DNA from 4 places in the Paenibacillus sp. 8b26 genome. Region 4 is predicted to be linked to each of the others. Evidence: riboswitches for the same ligand, from Rfam matches in the RefSeq annotation. Region 4 holds a riboswitch; each other region holds the start of a gene.

What was found. A riboswitch is a leader RNA that binds a small molecule or an ion and turns the genes downstream of it on or off. The one in region 4 is predicted to bind thiamine pyrophosphate.
Region 1: it holds a riboswitch for thiamine pyrophosphate, as region 4 does, so the genes downstream of both, ACQ4MX_RS27620 (thiamine phosphate synthase) here and tenA (thiaminase II) in region 4, are expected to answer to the same signal.
Region 2: it holds a riboswitch for thiamine pyrophosphate, as region 4 does, so the genes downstream of both, thiC (phosphomethylpyrimidine synthase ThiC) here and tenA (thiaminase II) in region 4, are expected to answer to the same signal.
Region 3: it holds a riboswitch for thiamine pyrophosphate, as region 4 does, so the genes downstream of both, ACQ4MX_RS12560 (ABC transporter substrate-binding protein) here and tenA (thiaminase II) in region 4, are expected to answer to the same signal.

The regions. Positions count from the first base shown of each region.
Region 1 covers NZ_CP192445.1:5,950,239-5,953,499, forward strand. The annotation lists gene abc-f (ribosomal protection-like ABC-F family protein) at 1-767, shown strand, start outside; TPP riboswitch at 856-964, shown strand; gene ACQ4MX_RS27620 (thiamine phosphate synthase) at 1,247-1,861, shown strand; gene thiO (glycine oxidase ThiO) at 1,926-3,074, shown strand; gene thiS (sulfur carrier protein ThiS) at 3,071-3,261, shown strand, end outside.
Region 2 covers NZ_CP192445.1:2,323,390-2,326,650, forward strand. The annotation lists gene thiC (phosphomethylpyrimidine synthase ThiC) at 1-1,428, opposite strand, end outside; TPP riboswitch at 1,611-1,723, opposite strand; gene ACQ4MX_RS10500 (IclR family transcriptional regulator) at 1,875-2,618, opposite strand; gene ACQ4MX_RS10505 (alpha/beta hydrolase) at 2,919-3,261, shown strand, end outside.
Region 3 covers NZ_CP192445.1:2,732,750-2,736,010, reverse strand. The annotation lists gene ACQ4MX_RS12570 (ABC transporter permease) at 1-101, opposite strand, end outside; gene ACQ4MX_RS12565 (MTH1187 family thiamine-binding protein) at 98-391, opposite strand; gene ACQ4MX_RS12560 (ABC transporter substrate-binding protein) at 933-1,979, opposite strand; TPP riboswitch at 2,173-2,282, opposite strand; gene ACQ4MX_RS12555 (pyridoxamine 5'-phosphate oxidase family protein) at 2,486-2,920, shown strand; gene ACQ4MX_RS12550 (bifunctional 2',3'-cyclic-nucleotide 2'-phosphodiesterase/3'-nucleotidase) at 3,143-3,261, shown strand, end outside.
Region 4 covers NZ_CP192445.1:4,625,887-4,629,147, reverse strand. The annotation lists gene ACQ4MX_RS21610 (NAD-dependent malic enzyme) at 1-36, shown strand, start outside; gene ACQ4MX_RS21605 (AEC family transporter) at 61-1,014, shown strand; TPP riboswitch at 1,181-1,284, shown strand; gene tenA (thiaminase II) at 1,419-2,108, shown strand; gene thiM (hydroxyethylthiazole kinase) at 2,105-2,947, shown strand; gene thiD (bifunctional hydroxymethylpyrimidine kinase/phosphomethylpyrimidine kinase) at 2,944-3,261, shown strand, end outside.

The DNA of each region.
Region 1 (3,261 bases), 1.3 Mb from region 4:
AGAAGCAGCAGGATTTTATTAAGAAACAGGAAGATTTCATTCAACGCAATAAGGCTCGCGCCTCTACGTCGGGTCGGGCGAAGAGTCGTGAGAAGCAGCTTGATCGAATCGAGCGCATCGATAAACCGGAAGAAGCGGCTAAGCCAACATTCCAATTTAAGGAAGCACGTGCGAGCGGGAAAACGGTATTTGAGGGTATTGATTTTGAAATTGGCTACACCCATGCCCTGTTGCCTAAAATGTCCATGACGATTGAACGTGGCGATAAAATTGCGATTGTGGGCTACAATGGTGTCGGTAAATCGACATTGCTCAAAACTATTCTGGGAAAAATTCCGCCGATCAGCGGCAAGACCTATCAAGGGGATTTCTTGCAGTCAGCTTATTTTGAGCAAGAAGTACGCGCAGAGAAAGTTACACCGATTGAGGATGTGTGGAATGAATTCCCGCACTTGAACCAGCATGAGGTACGGGCGCATTTGGCGCGTTGCGGTTTGAAAAATGAGCATATCACCCGTCCGCTATCCGCGCTCAGTGGTGGTGAGCAGGCCAAAGTCCGCCTATGCAAACTGCTAATGCGGGAAAGCAACTGGGTGCTTTTCGATGAGCCTACTAATCACTTGGACATCAAAGCGAAGGATGAGCTGAAACGTGCCTTGAAGGAATACAAAGGAACGGTATTGCTCGTATCTCACGAACCGGACTTTTACGAGGATTGGGTAACCAAAACGTGGAATGTGGAAGAATGGTCAAGTAAAGTCAACTAAATATCGAGTTCTGTACCAAGCTTCACAAGAAGCGGGGTTTGCAGGATTAGGAAAATATGCTAAGCTATCTTTAGCTGATACAATAAAATAGTTACACTAGGGGAGCCGCCCATGCGGCTGAGACGGAATAAACGGATTTCGGACCCTTTGCACCTGATCTGGGTTATGCCAGCGTAGGGAAGTGAGCGCCGTACAAACGAGGTAACGAAAATCATTACTTTGTTTGTTCGTGGGACGATATACGTATACGGATATGATGGTCCGTTCGGTTATTGGACGTACGTTAAACCACTTCCTTTGGGAAGTGGTTTTTTTGCGTTTTCGTTCGTGTTCATATGTTCGTATTCATATATCGTACCCCTTCATTTTTTTGCTGGTAAACGTGGCTAGTCCATACCGTATAGCACGATATGAGACTGTAAAGATACAGGGTCAGCTTACAACCATTTAGTCTATTGTGAGGTGAGAATGAGATCGAATTGCACGTAATTACGATGGAAGGCGATTCCGATGCACATGCACATACTGCCCAAGTGGCTGCTGCTATTCATCCGTATGTTCATTATGTACACGTGCGGTTGAAGCAGAAGGGCGCATCTGAACTCCTTGCATTGACCCGCAGTATGGCAAATCTGGGAGTTCCTTTACAGCAAATTGCAGTAAATGACCGAGTGGATGTTGCCTTGCTTACCTCCGTTGGAGCTATCCAGCTACCAGCTAACGGATTACCTGTTGGGGATGTCAAAAGTATACTTCCAGAGGGCACGCGCTACGGGGTGTCGGTGCATTCTTTGGAAGAGGCACAGGCTGCCGAACGGGCAGGAGCGGATTATGTACTCTATGGTCATGTGTATGAGACTCACTGCAAGCCGGGGGTCACTCCGCGAGGTATAGTACAGATTGAGCGCATATGCAGGCTGCTGAGCATCCCTGTAATTGCTCTAGGCGGCATACAACCACGCCATATTCACGAGCTGTATACTGCGGGTGCAAGCGGAATTGCGGTGATGTCCGGCATCTGGGAGGCTGAGTCCCCCGTTGCGGCTGCGATGGCGTACAAGCGAATGGCGGATCGGGTAGTGCACAGCCTGTAGTGGCGAAACGAAAGTAGGAGATCGCTGCAAGCAGAATCGATAGTGGAGAGGAGAGATGGAACATATGCCAGAGATAAAAACAGAGGCACAAGCTATTGGACACGCTGAATGCTTGGTGATTGGTGGAGGTGTCATCGGTAGCTCCATTGCTTATCATATGGCCAAGGAGGGTCGCAGTACGATATTGGTGGAACGATTCATTCCGGGCGAGGGAGCCTCAGGGGCTGCGGTCGGGATGCTGGCAGCAGAGAGTGAAGAATTCACCGACCCGGAGTTGGCACAGTTCGCTCGCACAAGCCGGGATGCATTTCCCGAGCTGGTTCATGACCTGGAGCGTTTGTCCGGTGTTGCGGTGGAATTCCGGACAGAAGGATTTGTGACTCCCTTCCGTTCGGAAGCAGAGGGGCAAAAACGCTGGAATGCGGCTATTGCGCAAGAGATTGATCATCCTGTGTGGTGGGATTCCAGAGAATTGGCCCGCCGAATTCCAGGTTTGGATGGTCAAGTGATCGGAGCTATATACCGATCAAAGGAGACGCAAATTTCTCCTGCCCAGCTTTGTCGTGCTTATACGGGGGCAGCTGTCGTACTGGGAGCAACAATATGCTCTGGTACACAGGCGGAGCAACTCGTAGTACAGAATGGGCGAGTTTGTGGCGTACAAACAGACAGTGGTTTTTTTTCCTGCGAACAGGTCATTATTGCTGGAGGCTTGGATAGTATGAGACTGCTGGAGCAGGTTGGTTTTGAATATCCGCTTAATCCGGTCAAGGGTGAGGCTGTTGCAGTCTCCTTGAAGGATCATCCATTGGAATATACCATTTACGCCGATGATATTTACCTGGTGCCCAAGCGGAATAACGAGCTTTGGATTGGGGCGACGAGTCTGCCACATCTGTATGACAAAGAAGTCACCATTGGAAGCCTGGAGGGGCTGCTGGCCCGTGCTTCTGCCTGGCTGCCTCGCGTCCGTGAAGCTTCTTTTATACGCACTTGGGCGGGCTTGCGTCCGCAGGCAGCGGCGGGGCGTCCTTGTATTGGATCTGTTCCCGGCGTGGACGGAGTATATACTGCGGTCGGACACTACCGGAATGGTGTGCTGCTGAGCGAAGCTACCGGGCGTGCGATTGCAGCGCTGTTAAAAGGGGCTGGTGTGGCTGAGCTTGGAATAAGCAGCTTTTCTCCTGAACGTATAAAGGAGGCGAGCAAATGAAGCTGACGATTAACGGTCAGAACATGACCTTTTCTAATCGGATCATTCATGTGGATCAACTGCTGAAAGAGCTGGATTTGAAAGTAAAAACTGTAGTGGTGGAGCTGAATCGTCACATATTGACTCGTGAAGATCATGATGAAGCGGTACTGAAGGATGGAGATAGCTTGGAAATTGTACATTTTGT
Region 2 (3,261 bases), 2.3 Mb from region 4:
GTCATCCTTGTTTGGCAGACCCAAATGCTCCTTCGGCGTAACATAGCACAGCATGGACGTCCCGAACCAACCAATCATCGCTGCCCCGATCGCCGAGGTAATATGATCATAGCCAGGTGCAATATCCGTCGTGAGCGGTCCCAGTGTATAAAAGGGAGCTTCCTTGCAAATCTCCATTTGTAGGTCCACATTCTCCTTAATTTTGTGCATCGGGACATGTCCCGGCCCTTCAATCATAACCTGAACATCATGCTTCCAGGCAATTTGCGTTAACTCGCCCAACGTATCCAGCTCAGCAAACTGTGCTTCATCATTCGCATCATAGATACTGCCTGGACGCAGACCGTCTCCGAGGGAAAAGGCCACATCGTAGGCTTTCATAATTTCGCATATTTCTTCAAAATGCGTGTACAAAAAGTTCTCCCGATGGTGCGCAAGACACCAAGCCGCCATGATCGACCCTCCACGGGACACAATTCCCGTCATTCTGCTTGCCGTCATCGGAATATACCGCAGCAGCACGCCCGCATGAATGGTGAAATAGTCCACGCCCTGCTCCGCCTGCTCAATCAGCGTATCACGATACATCTCCCATGTTAGCGCCTCTGCTTCGCCGTTCACCTTTTCAAGCGCCTGATACAGCGGTACAGTCCCAATCGGCACAGGGGAGTTACGGATGATCCATTCACGCGTCGTATGGATGTTACGGCCTGTGGACAGGTCCATGACCGTATCCGAGCCCCAGCGTACAGCCCAGGTCATTTTCTCCACTTCCTCCTCGATGGAGGACGTAACCGCAGAATTACCAATGTTCGCATTAATCTTCACGTGAAAATGACGACCAATCACCATCGGCTCACTTTCCGGGTGATTGATATTTGAAGGCAAAATAGCTCGTCCTGCCGCCAACTCCTGCCGCACAAACTCAGGCTCCACCCCTTCGCGGATGGCCGCAAATTCCATTTCGGGCGTAATGATCCCTTGCCGCGCATAATGCATTTGCGTTACACTACGCCCTTGCCGCGCACGGAGCGGAAGGCTGGTGACGCCGGGAAATTCAGCCGTCTCCCGTTTGGAGCCGGGCTTCAACCCGTTATCCTCCGGCTTGACGGCGCGCCCCTCGTAAACCTCCACATCACCCCGTTCCAGTGCCCAGGCTCGCCGTAATGGAGGCAAGCCCTTACGGATATCAACCTGATAGGCTTCATCGGTCATGGGACCGCTCGTATCATACACACGCAACGGCTCATGATGCTCCGTGCCCTGCGGCGTATGTGTGGGATGCAGGGCGATTTCACGCTCTGGTACGGCAATGTCCGGCCGCGAGCCTTGAATATATACCTTGCGGCTCCCCGGAAAGGGCTTCACTCCTCCTGTCTGTTCATCCACTGCGTTCCCTGCTGTTCCTTCTGTTTCTGTCGGTTTCATTGTCCATTCCTCCCGTTTCGATGAAATGACACACCGATCCGGAACCATCCCCAGGCTGGCTATCTATGCAAAAAAGCCGGTTCCCCAGGGAACCGGCTAATCTAACGAAACAGCTATGCAGACGGCTACGCACGCGGAATCATACTCCGATGCATTGCCATAGACAGCGGCTACGTATACATTTCAATGGCCGATTACTTCCCTACGCTGGTATGATCCAGATCAGGTGCAAAGGGTCCGGAATCTAATGCAATTCCATCTCAGCCCGGTATTACAGGCTCCCCCAGTAACTGTGATAATTCTATTCGCATGAGGCGGCTATAATTGACAACCGCCATCCCCATCAGATTACTTCAAATTTACGGCTTTGGCAACCCTTCTCTGGTCCCTTTTCCCAAGATCTCCTGCATCATTCACTTAGATTGCCCCGTTCCTCTCAATCCTTGCTACGGAAGCATAAGCCCCATTTCCTTTGCCGCCTCGATCAAAATCGGTGCAAAATCATGCAGCGTCTCGGGCGCTAATCGGCTGACCGGGCCGGATACAGACAAGGCCGCAGCGACCTGTCCCTTCCGATTCACGATAGGCGTAGCCACAGCAGCAGCACCCGGCTCCCGCTCCTCATAGCTGGTCGCGTAGCCCTTCTCACGAATATCCTGCAATTGAGCCTTATAGACCTCCGGGTCTACCGAGGGCGGCCATTCATCCCCGGTTAGAAGTGCTTCCAGCTCCTGCGGCGGCATAAAGGCCGCCAATACCTTGCTGGAGGCTCCTACAGCCAGCGGCATGCGCGCACCCACTGGCGCAACGCGACGGATCGCCTGATTGCTCTGCACGGCCTGAATGCGGATACGCATGCCACCATCGCGCAGGTATAAGCTGACCGTTTCGCCCAGACGGTCACGCAATCCTTCCATCGCTGGCTGTAACAGTATCGCCGGCTCGTCGCTTTGCGACAGATGGGTGGACAGCTCCCATATCCGGATGCCGAGCCGATATTTTTCCGTTGCCGCATTCCGAACGACAAAACCCCGATCCTCCAACGTGGTCAGCAGGCGATGGACGGTACTTTTATGTAAACCAATTTTGGAAGCAATCTCTGTCAGGCCCAGATCGGAATCTCCGGTAAAACACATCAATATATCAAGCGCACGCTCCACGGCGCGAACGGTTAATTTACGGTCTTCCATTGTGAACCGCTCCTCTTTGCTCCATATTCGTTTCACACCATGAAACATGGTTACATAAATTATATAGAATAGTCGCGGCTACTGTAAACCAATGTTTTTGTGACAGCCATATTACAGAACGAGAACAAACATCGACAATTCTTTGCATCATTTTTACTTTTCCGGTTCAGACGTTGACTTTGGATAATACGCATCATACGATAATAGGTATCCATACGGACATAAACTATCATTTTCAAGTGGAATTGTACCTAGAATTCTATGAAACGAAGTTCATTTTTATATAAAGGAGGCTCTTACATGATTTCGACATCCCAGCGCAGCTCTCAGCTACAGCATGCTGTCCAGGAGCCGTCCACCCCACTGATCAATCCCCGGCTGCTGCGGTTCAAGCATGTTGTCATTGCCTTGCTGCTGTCGGTCGTATTTTTTCTGTTGTTTTGCTTTATTGCCCTGCACGCCTATATCGCATGGGTACTGACGAATCCAACCGTCGCGCCACTATACTCGAACCCGATGCAGGCCAAAGGCATGCCCTACGAGGAAGTCAGCTTCCCCGCCAAGGACGGTAGCCGGATGGTGCAGGGCTGGTATATCCCGGCAGATCAATCGAAGAAAACGATTATTTTCAGCCACGGTTATG
Region 3 (3,261 bases), 1.9 Mb from region 4:
TAGGAAACCGCTCCCTGCCAGGCCGCTAAAAAGAAGAGGACCGCCACAAGGGGCGGCCATACGCTTTTCCACCAGGATGCGTTTTTGCCTTTCGGGTTCATGGGCGATATTTCTCGGTCAGCTTATCCATGCTGATACCCTGCGGGTTATGTGCGATTTTGATCTGTGAAATGACACTTGGACTGCCCGCTTCTGTCAGTGCCTCGTGCATGTCCTTAACCACTTTCAGCAGCTCATCCAGCTCACCTTCCATGGTCGTGTCCAATGGGTTCACCTGATGTTTGACACCGGAGCGCTGAATAACTTCAATCGCTTTATCTACATATGCATAAGAGTCCTCGTTATTGGGGGTTTTAGGAATCACTTGAATACTGAGCAGTGTGTTAGCCATGTGAATTCACCTGTCCTTTATTGTTTAAGTTTTAGGAAAATAAATTGGTTTAAGGCGGGTGAGACCGCTCCGCGTTTCATTTGATCTTACGATCGCTGTTGCCGTGGGATTCTTTGAATAATTTAAAAGGTAAGAATCCCACGGCAAAGGCGAGCGCTTCGCTTCTTCAGATTCAAATGTAACGCTACGCTGCAACCGCCTTAAAAGCACCTTATTTTTAAAGTGGTTTGTGTGGCATTTTTTACACACAAGCGCACCTACTTAGCGCTTAGAATAAGACGAAACTAAAAAACAAACCAAGTGGAACGAGAACGAAGTGGGCGGAATGGTGCTGTAGAAGCGTTAGCGTTCGCTTTAAAAGCTTTCCATAGGAAAGCTCGCTTCGGAAGCATCACCTTGCCCGGATTTCACCTCTGGATATTTATAAAAGAAGTCTGGGTACAACAACGATGGGAAGCACCATCCGTCCGCGTAGTGGCGCTTGGTGCACGTCCCTAGTTCGACTTTATTTATTTGGTAATTTAGCGTTTTGACAAAATGATTAACGCTTGGGCAGGAAGTCGTTGGTGAAGGCTTTATCGACTTCCAAGGGTTTGCTGAGCAGCTTGCGCTCGTACATCCAGTCGGAGTAGTTTTTCCATATCTCCGCTTTTTGTACGCCCCATTGGGTGGCATCGTCCTGATAACGTGGGCTTAGCCATTTTTGGCTGGCGAGCACCAGCTTTTTATCCAGCTCCGGAACCGCTTTAATCAAGATATCTGCGGCTTCTTCCGGGTGAGCGATGGTATATTCATAGCCTTGAGCGGTTGCGTCCATGAAGGACTTGACCAGCTCAGGATCATTTTTAATCGTCTGTTCGTTGCTCACGATGACAGGTGTATAGTAATCCAGACTTTTGGAATAATCTTTTACATACAGCATATCCAGTGGCTCACCCCGTAGTTGGGCTTCAATCCCGGTCCATGCGTAGAAAATCCAGGCAAAGTCGATATCCCGCTTCACGGCTGTAAAATAATCGGCATTGCCCATGTTGATGATCTTCACCTTGCTTACGTCGCCTTTGTCTGCATCCATAATGGATTTCATGACCGCTTCTTCTACGGGCGAACCCCAGCCGCCGTAGGTTTTACCTTCAAAATCCTTAGGACTCTTAATCCCGCGGTCAACCGGGGCTGCGAAGCCTGATGTATTATGCTGAATGACCGCAGCGATGGATACGAGCGGTACCCCTTGCGTACGAGCTTGTGTGACGCCCTCCTGATAGCTGATACCAAAAGGTACAGCATTGGAAGCAACCATTTGATCGGCTCCGCCTGAGCCGGGTTGAACGATTTGGACATTCAAGCCTGCTTTTTCGTAAAATCCTTTGTCCTTGGCGACATAGAGGCCCGTATGATTCGTATTTGGCGTCCAGTCGAGCACGACTTTAACGTCCTTGAGTCCCTTTGTCGGGGAGGATGTTTGGGTGTTGGCGGCAGGAGTCTCGCCTTGTGGGGCAGAGAGGGAGCTTCCGCCGCAGGCGGTCAGGGTCAGGGCCATTAACCACAGGCTGATCAGCCCAAGGCTTAACATTTTCATGCGCTTCATCGTTGTGTTCTCTCCTTTATTACCCGTAATCCGTCGGATCAGACAGCTTATGTTTCCCATTTCACAAAAATAACTTCTGCCGGACGCTATCTGTTCCAACAACATCATCTTCAACAAAAAAAGCGCCCCGATGTTCCGGGACGCTTGCGCATGTATATACCAAAGTAAGGGATGGGCCTGGTCAAAGAAAAGGCGCATCTTGCTTAAGCATTCCTACGCTGGCATTACCCAGATCAGGTTGTAAGGGTCAGTGTCTTGGGACACACTCTCAGCCGGCCGATTCCAGCACCCCTGGCATTGTATAGTCGAATGGGTTATTCATTCGGGTTTACTACGACGATTATATGCCTAGAAGGCGGGTCTGTCCAGCATATAGGAAGAAGTGGCGGTTCATTTGCCAAACGACAGGGTACACTTTTACTGTGAGCTTTGTTCTGAAAATGACCATGATCTTGTCGGAAACCAATTCACAGGAATTCTAATTTGCGAAAAGGAGTTGTTGTACCGTGGGTAAAACGGAAACATTGGATCGCAGCCAACTGGAACAAGCCATTGTAAAGGCTTTGGATAACAACAAATTTTGCTCGTTGGGTACAGTAGAAGGCGGCAAGCCGAAGGTACGCTATATGGCTCTTTTTAACGAAGGGTTTAACATCCATCTGGCGACAGATCGCAAAACACATAAGGTGGAGGAGCTCAAGGACAACCCAAACGCTTATCTGCTGCTGGGCTATGAGGTTGGCGGTACAAAGGAAGTCGTAGAGGTTGAGGCGACTGTCCGTGTAACGGCTGACGAGGGACTGCGCAAACAAGTGTGGAATGATTCGTTGAAGGAATGGTTTTCCGGCCCGGATGACCCTGATTATGTCATTCTGGATGTAAATCCTACTCGAATTGAGTATGTGGGCAAGCAAACCGGACGTCAGGTGTGGGAAAAATAGAAACGGATAGAGTATGAGAAAACCAGCAATTCTCCGAGTTTTTTGGGAGGTTTGCTGGTTTTTAAGTTCTCGGAAAATTAATTATTTTTTCATAAATAAATAGGGTAAATGACTACTCTTTTGTCCCGCGTTGGATTAAAATAGGAATGGTGGGTTCTAAACTTACATATATGTGCAAAAGTATGTGTATGAGGCCTACACCTTAATGAGGAGGGATATATTTTGTTATTTCATAAAAAATGGTTTAAAGGGTTTACAGCAGCCGTCGTAGCCTGTAGTATGCTGGTGCTTTCAGCCGCTCCGTCTTGGGCTGCCAGCGAATCCAAGGATAGCGCTACAGT
Region 4 (3,261 bases):
AAAGCAGTGGAAAACGTAATACACCACCCGCATTAATAGGGCTTTCAGGAGGAAAAATCCATGAGTGTCGGACATATCTTTTACATTTTGGTGCCTATTTTCTTCGTTATTATTTTAGGGTGGTTGGCAGGCCATTACAAAAGCTTCGATGCCTCTTCCTCGAAAGCCCTAAATTCACTGGTTACCAAATTTGCGCTGCCCGCGCATTTATTTATCGGCATTACGACCACCAGCAGGAAATCCCTTATCGAGCAATGGCCTTTCTTGCTGGCTCTGTTCATTGGTATTGTCGGCTTTTATGTCGTCCTCCTGCTGGTGGGTCGGTTTGCGGTGAAGCAATCGGTAAAGGATGCATCCATGTTTGCTTTGAACTCGGCCCAGCCGACATTTGCCTTTATGGGCATTCCGGTACTAGGTGCCATCTACGGTTCCTCTGCTGTAGCCATTCCGATTGCACTTACGGGGATCGTAGTCAATGCCGTTCTTGATCCAGCGGCTACCATTATAGCTACCGTCGCCAGCCGGAACTCAGGCAAAGAGCGGAATGGTCATCTCGGGAAGCTTGTTTGGGACTCCATTCTCCACGGCTTAAGAGAACCGCTGGCGCTGGTGCCGCTTATTGGTGTTATTTTGACCTTGTTCGGCTTCCACTCCCCGGATTTGCTGAACAAATCGTTCAATCAAATTGGCGATATTACGTCCGGGGCCGCTTTATTCGCGGTCGGTGTGACCATTGGCGTGCGCAACATCAGTTTCAGCATAATCGCCATTGCCATCGCGCTGTTAAAAACGATTGTACAGCCTCTATTGATGCTGCTGATTGCCTACCTGTGCGGCCTTTCGTCTGCCGATACGGTGAAGGCGGTATTACTCGTTTCCTTCCCAGGCTCAGCTGTCGCTGCCATGATTGCTACACGTTTTGAAAGTCTGGAATCGGAAACGGCCTCTGCTTTTGTCATTAGTGCGGTCATTTCTCTTGCTACACTGCCTGTGCTGATTTCCCTGCTGGTGTGAATCATTTCCTATTAGACATTGGAGCTTGCCGCAAATTCCTTCGTGTAGATAGAACTGACCATTAACACTAGAGTGGCTCCAGGTCAAGCACAAACTGCCGCAGAGCGAATGGATGACGGTTTGACATAACGTATGAACGAATGTACAGTAATAGTCAAAAGAATAGGAAGTCCACTAGGGGAGCCGCTTATGGCTGAGACAAGAACGTATCTTGGACCCTTTGAACCTGATCTAGTTCGTACTAGCGTAGGAAAGTGGAGCCTTCGTATATAAGGTCCCTCGTGCTTTTTTGCGCATTGGACCTATGATGAAGCCGCTCCAGTTTTCGGGGCGGCTTTTTAGCGCTGTTCCGGAATTGCATTCTTGCGGGACTTCCTGCTCTTCATTTTGTTGGAGGTGGGGAAATGAGCTTTACACAAGAGCTCCGTCGGCAGGCGGATGGCATTTTTCAAGCGATTTTTGAGCATCCCTTTGTGAGAGGTATTGCTGAAGGGAGTTTGACAAGAGAACAGCTGATTCACTATGTAAAACAGGACTTTGAATATCTGAACGCCTACATGCGGATATACGGCATTGCGATCTCCAAATGCACGAGCCGGGAGGACATAGCTGCATTTAACGAACAAATCTCTTTTATCCTCCACAGTGAGATTCATCCGCATCAAAATTTCTGCGCTGTCGCAGGTGTGACCTATGAAGAGTTGCAGGGATATCCGCTTGCTCCGTCCGCTCACCATTATATCCGCCACATGCTGACGGTCGCGCATGAGGGCAGTCTTGGCGAGATCATGGCCGTGCTGCTGCCGTGTCCGTGGACATATCTTGAGATTGGCCGCAGGCTGCTGGATGAGGTAAGGCCGGACGAGTCCCACCCGTTCTATGAATGGATCAACTTCTACCAGTCTGAAAATCTAACAACCAAGTTTCGAGAACGTGTGGATGCTTGGGCGGAAGGCGCAACGGCTGCCGAGCGGGAACGGATAATTGAGCATTTTATGCTGAGCTGCCAGCTGGAATATATGTTCTGGGATATGGCTTATAAGCAGGAAGAATGGCCGGTCCAGATGCAGGCTGCGGTCGGGTCAACGATATGAGTACATGGGAAAAGGATTGTTCGGAGCTTCTGACAAAGGTACACAGCAGCAACCCCCTCGTTCACAATATGACCAATGTGGTGGTCACCAACTTTACAGCTAACGGCCTATATGCGCTGGGCGCTTCGCCGGTGATGGCTTATGCACCCGAGGAAGTTGCGGATATGGCAAAAATAGCAGGTGCCGTCGTTTTAAACATCGGTACGCTGAACCGCGAACTGGTCGATGCCATGATCACTGCCGGACAATCGGCGAATGAACATGGCGTTCCGGTTCTGCTAGATCCGGTCGGTGCGGGAGCAACTCACTTTAGAACTGAGTCGGCATTGCGAATCCTGAGTGAAGTCAAAATCTCACTGGTACGGGGCAATGCGGCCGAAGTCGCACATCTTATCGGGGAAGCCCATGAAATTAAAGGCGTAGATGCTGGTGACAGCCCGAGCAGCAATCATGTCGATCTGGCAATTCGAGCTGCGCGGGCACTCAGTACCATCGTTGTCATCACTGGAAAAGAGGACGTCATCACCGATGGATCTAGTGCACGAATGATTTGCGGCGGAGACGCGCTGCTTACGAAGGTAACCGGAGCAGGCTGCCTGCTGACCTCTGTGTTGGGCGCTTTTGCCGCCGTTGAATCTAATCTGCTGCTCGCAGGGACAGCAGGCTTGGCATTTTACAGTGCAGCGGCTTCCCGGGCCGCCGCACGCACAGCAGACCTGGGACCCGGCAGCTTCCAAATTGCCTTTCTCGACGAGCTAGCTCAACTGCATACGGGCTCGCTGATGGGGCATGTATCAGTTCGTGAAAGCGGAACAACGACAGCAGGTGGTACGCGATGACAGACGTTCTTGTACCCAGAGCACTGACGATTGCCGGTTCGGACAGCGGTGGCGGGGCCGGGATTCAGGCCGATCTCAAAACCTTCCAGGAGCTTGGCGTATACGGCATGTCGGCGATTACGGCCGTTACCGTACAGAACACCTTGGGGGTTCACGGCGTATATCCGCTGCCACAAGAGGCGGCAGCCGAGCAGATTGAAGCGGTAGGATCAGACCTTGGCGTGGATGCCCTGAAGACTGGCATGCTGTTTGATGCAGGCATCATCCGTCTTGTGAGCGAGCAGATCCGAAAGTTCGGCTGGAAAAAGGTCGTC